2 linked regions of the Geotalea uraniireducens genome follow. The protein of the gene in region 1 interacts with the protein of each later gene in a pairwise test. Links are inferred from orthologs where the notes say so. Each region holds a gene or a part of one and is shown on either strand. Other genes may lie near its edges.

The links. Proteins that work in one complex are often made in the same cells at the same time.
Region 2: the proteins of yhbY (region 1) and rho interact in binary tests that used the Escherichia coli proteins (3 or more experiments, as listed by UniProt). The link is inferred for Geotalea uraniireducens from one-to-one orthologs.

What each region holds. Positions count from the first base shown.
Region 1 is NZ_AP027151.1:1,906,005-1,909,250, forward strand. The notes cover bases 138-3,124. They hold yhbY (ribosome assembly RNA-binding protein YhbY), read right to left. Parts: upstream 1,786-3,124; coding sequence 1,489-1,785; downstream 138-1,488. Other genes in these bases: QMN23_RS09000 (deoxyguanosinetriphosphate triphosphohydrolase), read left to right, coding at 138-638; QMN23_RS09005 (hypothetical protein), read left to right, coding at 875-1,411; QMN23_RS09015 (ATP-binding protein), read right to left, coding at 1,872-3,124. Outside these bases: more of QMN23_RS09000, read left to right, coding at 1-137; more of QMN23_RS09015, read right to left, coding at 3,125-3,161.
Region 2 is NZ_AP027151.1:3,720,893-3,723,815, forward strand. It holds rho (transcription termination factor Rho), read right to left. Parts: upstream 2,125-2,923; coding sequence 877-2,124; downstream 1-876. Other genes in the region: thyX (FAD-dependent thymidylate synthase), read right to left, coding at 1-387; rpmE (50S ribosomal protein L31), read right to left, coding at 550-747; QMN23_RS17420 (IclR family transcriptional regulator), read left to right, coding at 2,609-2,923. UniProt on the Escherichia coli protein: Facilitates transcription termination by a mechanism that involves Rho binding to the nascent RNA, activation of Rho's RNA-dependent ATPase activity, and release of the mRNA from the DNA template.

The DNA.
Region 1 (3,246 bases):
GGCCGACCGGCCTGCTCGGTGAGTTCCTTCCCGGGATCGTGCCGACGCTGGAAGCCCAGATCATCAATTTTGCCGACGAAATCGCCTATAACAATCACGATATCGACGACGGCCTCAAATCGGGGTACATTACCTTCGACCAGCTGCAGCAGGTGGATCTCTGGCGGGAGGCGTTCAATGGGATCAGGGCCGCCTACCCGAACCTCGATCCGGAACGGCAGAAGTTCCAGACAATCAGCGCGCTGATCGGCCTGCTGATCAAGGACCTGACCGCGACGACCCTGGCCAATCTCCGGGAGTTACGGATCGCCAGCCTCGACGATGTTCGTCGGGTCAACCGGCAGCTGGTCGCCTTCAGCCCGGAGATTACCGAACAAAACTGCGCCCTGAAAAGGTTCTTGTTCGAAAATCTCTACCGTCACTACAAGGTCGAGCGGATGCGGGTGAAGGCGGAACGTTACCTGTCCAGGCTGTTCGAGTCGTTCATTAAGCATCCCACCCTGCTGCCGAGGAAGTACCAGCATAAAATGGAACTGCTGGGACGGGAGCGGGTGGTCTGCGACTATGTGGCCGGAATGACCGACCGTTTTGCCCTTGATGAGTTCAAGCGGCTGTTCGAGCCTTACGAACGGGTTTGATCTGGCCGTTCCCCTCTTGACTCGCCGGCGATTTTGGGGTATTTACCAGTAAAAGGCAGTGCGATAGACGACAATACTAAACCACCCGCGAGGGTGGGGCGGAAAGCCTATAGGGTCTCAAGCAGACAGCCGGGTTGCCGAAATGTCCACGGATATTACGGTAGCCCGGCTTTTTTTGTTTATCGACCGGGCCGGCGGCGCGCACTGTCTCATCACGAAGTCGAAAGGAGAATTCCATGAAGCGTTTGCTGATGGCCGTTTCGCTTTCCCTGGCGGCCACTACCCCCGTTTGGGCCTCATCCGATGTCGGGTTCGACCTGAATATCAACCTCGGCAACCGGCCGCGTGCCGTAGCCGTTCCCGTTGCTCCGGCAGCCGTCGGGCCGGCCGTGGTTATCGACGAGCCGCCGCTGTTCATTGTGCCGCCCCAGCTCGGTTTCTATGTCGGCGTCGGGGTTCCGTACGACATCTTCATGATCGGTAACCTCTATTATCTCCATTCGGGGAATGCCTGGTACCGCTCGCGGGATTACCGGGGGCCGTGGGGTGCCGTCGGCTATCGGGGGCTCCCGCCCGGGCTGCGCAAGCACCGGCTCGACCGGATCCGTTACTACCGCGACGACGAGTATCGGCATTACGAACATGACCGTGATCACTACCGTGGACGGTATTACCGCCCCGACAAGGAGTGGAAGGAACGGCGCAAGGACGAGCGGCGGATGGAGCGCGAAGAGCGCAAAGAACATCGCGGCCATGGCCGCGACCGCGACTGAGCGGGTTGGTCGAACTGAAAAAGCCCGGTGGCAAGCGCCACCGGGCTTTTTGCATGTATTGTTGCGGGATGGTCGTGCTACCGGCCGCGGGGAAGTTCGATCTTGCGTTCTTTGGCCGGGCGGTAGAGCAGGAAGGTACGGCCGATCACCTGGGCTACGTCCGCGTCGCAGGCCGCCGCCAGTTCGTCGGCGGCATCGTGGCGATCGAGGAGGCAGCTTTCGAGAATCTTGACCTTGATCAGTTCGTGATGTTCGAGGGCTTCCGCCGTCTCTTTGACCAGCGCCTCGGTAATCTCTCCCTTGCCGATGGTGATAACCGGGTTGAGACTGTGTCCCATTGCCCGGAGAAAACGTTTCTGTTTTCCGGTCAGCATTTGTTATGTCCTTTGGTGGAATGGTGGCGGTGAAACCGGTGCCGGACGTATAACACGAAACGTTCGGGAAGGCAATGGGCGCGGCGCTAAACGGCAATCTCCCTGATCGCCCGGAGAAGTGCTTCCTGCCTGATCGGCTTTGCCAGGTGGCCGGAACAGCCCGCTTCGCGGCAGCGATGGTGATCGCTCCGCTCCACCGCGGCGGTGAGCGCCAGGATGGGAACCTCGGGAAGTCCGTGTTGCCGCTCCCAGTCGCGAATGGCGCTGGTTGCCAGATAGCCGTCCAGGATCGGCATCTGCATATCCATGAGGACCACCTCATAGCGTTTGCTCGTCGCCATGGCCACGGCCTCGGCGCCGTCGGCGGCGAAGTCGACGCGGTGAGCGGCCCGGCTGAGGAAGGCGCCGAGCAGGAGCCTGATTTCGGCCGAATCTTCGGCCAGCAGCACGGAAAGTTGCCGGTCGGCCGCCGGCGATTCCTGCTCCGGGCGGCTAACGGCGGGCCGGCCCGGTCGGTCGGGTGGCAGCGGGACGGTGAAGATGAAGCGGCTGCCGTGCCCCTCGCTGCTTTCCACCGCGATTTCTCCTCCCATCAGCGTTACGAGATCCCTGGCGATCGCCAGCCCCAAGCCGGTGCCGCCGTGCAGACGCGCAGTGGCCGGCGATGATTGGACGAAACGGTCGAAAATTTCCCGGAGCTGGTCGTTGGGAATGCCGATGCCGGTGTCCGCTACAGTGAAACGGAGCATCGCGGCGGTTGCCGGTCCCGGGGCCTGATAGTCGATCTGTAGCGTGACCCCGCCCGTGCGGGTGAATTTGACGGCATTGCCGATCAGGTTGGTCAGCACTTGCTGGAGGCGTTTCGGATCACCCCGTAGTTGACGAGGCACGCTGTCGTCGATCAGGACTTCGAAGGAGAGTCCTTTCCTGCCCGCTTCCCAGGCCAGTAGTCTGGTTGCACCGGCAAGCAGTTCATCGAGCGACAGCTCGGTTTCTTCGAGGCGGAAGCGCCCCGCTTCGAGCTTCGCCGCATCAAGGATGTCATTGGTCAGGGCGAGCAGCTGCTGGTTGGAATGCTGGAAGGCGCAGAGATACTCTTCCTGTTGCCGGTTCAGTGTGGTCTGCCTGAGCAATTCCACCGTGCCGGTCGTGAGTTGGATCAGCGAGCGGATCTCGTGGCTGACATGGGCGAGCAATTCGCCCTGGTTCCGGTAGGCGGCGGTGGCGGTCGCGTGCCGGGTGTGCAGTTCCTCGTTATGGCGGCGTTGCCGGTCGAGTTCGCGGGTCAACTCAGTGACGCGCTTTTCCAGCTCGCGAGCGGCATGATCATTGGCGACGGGGGGCTGTGGCTCGGGCGGCGGGGCGATCTGCTTCATGGTTCCTTGGTGACTTCCTGTCGAGATATCGGTATCTGTTGTGCGAGGATGATGTTACCGTGGTGAAATTTGTCGAGGTATAGCA
Region 2 (2,923 bases), 1.8 Mb from region 1 along the record:
GGCGTAGGTTTCATGAAGCGCCTGCAGCTGGGCCTCGAACCGGGCGGCAAGTTCGGGTCGCCCGGCAATGCTCGGCGGCACCACCGCGGCAAAGCGTGTGGCGTGGGAAACATAGCGCTGCGACTGTTGAGAGTAGGAGGCCAACCGGTGCCGCACCAGCTGATGACTGGTTGCCCGCGAAATCCCCTCGATCCCGAAGGTGAAGGTGGCATGCTCCAGGACCGACTGGTGTCCCAGCGACATGATCTTTTCCAGGAAGGCGGTGATGTCGGAACGGGTAAGCTTGTCCCGCAGCTCGTCGATGCCCGTCGGGGAATAACAGAGACGGGCGGCCAGAGCCACGGCGGTTTCCGGATCGGGGGTATGCTGGAGCAGGGTAACCTTCATCGGGGGTCAGAATCCTCGTCAGGTTATTATGCAAAAAATGGCAGATTATTAAAACAACTAAGTTCGGGTCGCCGGGAAAAAGCAATCCCCCCAAAACGGACAAGGGGATTTCGCCATGGACAAAATCCCCCTCCACTCACCCCGTAAAACCCACGACCGGAATTACAGGCCGTATTTTTTCCGGAAGCGCTCAACCCGACCGGCGGTGTCGACGAGCTTCTGCTTGCCGGTAAAAAACGGATGGCAGGCAGAGCAGATTTCCGTACTGATTTCGCTCCTGGTGGACCGGGTCTGGAAGGTGTTGCCGCAGGCGCACTTAACCGTTACTTCCGCATACTTGGGATGAATTCCCTCTTTCATATGGCCCTCCTTACCGGGGGATTTCCCCGGTTGACTATTGTGATTACCCGAAAGGTTTTTACCGTAGCATCGTCGCGGCATTTTTTCAAGGCTTTTTTCCACCCCGAAACGGTACGCCGGAAACGTCTTTTACCTGCTCATCGAGTCGAGGAACCCCTGGTTGCTCTTGCTCTCCGAGAGCTTTTCCAGAAGGAACTCCATACTGTCAACCACGTTCATCGGATGAAGAACCTTGCGCAGGATCCATATCCGGTTGAGCGCGGCCTTGTCAATCAGGAGCTCCTCTTTCCGGGTCCCCGACTTATTGATGTCGATGGCCGGGAAGGTTCGCTTCTCCACCAGTTTCCGGTCGAGATGAAGTTCCATGTTACCGGTCCCCTTGAACTCTTCGAAGATCACCTCATCCATCTTGCTGCCGGTGTCAATCAGGGCGGTCGCGATAATGGTCAGCGAACCACCCTCTTCGATGTTGCGGGCAGCACCGAAAAAGCGCTTCGGCTTATGGAGGGCATTGGAATCGACCCCGCCGGAAAGGATCTTCCCGGAAGGAGGGATTACTGTATTGTAGGCCCGCGCCAGCCGGGTAATCGAGTCGAGGAGGATCACCACGTCCCGTTTGTGCTCGACGAGCCGCTTCGCCTTTTCGATCACCATTTCGGCAACCTGGACGTGCCGCGAGGCCGGCTCGTCGAAAGTGGAAGAGACGACCTCGCCCCGAACAGAGCGCTGCATGTCGGTAACTTCCTCGGGACGTTCGTCGATCAACAGGACGATCAGATAGACTTCAGGGTGATTCTCGGCGATGGAATTGGCGATATTCTGGATCAGCATGGTCTTGCCGGTGCGGGGCGGCGCGACGATCAGCCCCCGCTGTCCCTTGCCGATGGGGGCGATCAGCTCAACCACCCGCATCGCCATGTTGTCGGGGGTCGTTTCCAGCTTGAGCTTTTCCTGCGGATAAAGCGGAGTCAGGTTGTCGAAGAGAATCTTGTCGCGGGCCACTTCGGGGGGTTCGAAGTTGACCGACTCAACCTTGAGCAGGGCAAAGTACCGCTCCCCTTCCTTCGGCGGGCGAATCTGCCCGGAAACCGTATCGCCGGTATGGAGATTAAAGCGGCGGATCTGCGATGGCGAGACATAGATATCATCGGGCCCCGGCAGATAGTTATAGTCGGGGGCCCGCAGAAAGCCAAAGCCGTCGGGTAGGCACTCCAAGACCCCTTCGCCGAAGATCATGCCATTTTTTTCGGTCTGGGCATTGAGAATGGCAAAAATCAGGTCCTGCTTGCGCAGGCTCGATGCCCCCTCGATATTGAGCCCCTTGGCGATCGCCGTGAGCTCGTTGATTTTCTTGCCTTTTAACTCCTGAAGGTTCATCGATTCTCCTGTAGAGTACGCACCATGCCGCGGCGGGATGGCGGCCCGGCTGGATATGGTAAGGGTGAACGGATAATTGAATACGCGACTAAAGCGGGAAGGCGTGTCCTGAAACGAGTTTAATATTTATGAAGTCGTTGCGCTCTAGGCTGTTGAAGTTCTTATGCTGAGGTGCCTGTTTGTTTATCTTGGGATGAATGAATTGCCGAGGTGAACTATTGAACTGTAAGAGGTTATAGTGTTCCTATTAAACCGATTCAGGACTTTTGTCAACAGGATTTATTGCCCCACGACGACTTTCGCTGCAGCGGCGCGCCCCCGGCAGCCCCCCTCTGCACCGGCGCGCGTCGGCACCGCCCGCCATGCACCGAAAACGGCAATTTCAGCCTTTTCTTCTCCCGGCAAAAGTTTTAAGCTATCGTCCCGAGGCATCGATTTGTGCTATAAAGGTTTTTTTGCCTAATTCACGCCGCAGAGGTATTCCGTGCAGAAGAAAGAAAAGTCCGACTACATGATCCTCGCCGTTTCCCACGCCTTCGACCTCCTGGAGCAATTTCACGATGAGAATATCGCGGAACTCGGCGTCACCGACCTTGCCCGGCGGCTCAAACTGCACAAGAACAACGTCTTCCGCCTGCTCGCCACCCTGGAGGCGCGCGGCTACGTCGAACAGAACCGGCTCACCGGCAACTACCGGCTCGGGCTCAAGACCCTGGAACTCCGCCAGACCCTGATCAAGCAGATGGCCCTCCTCCCCTACGCCAAGCCGGCACTGGAGGAACTGGTCAAGGAGTGCAAC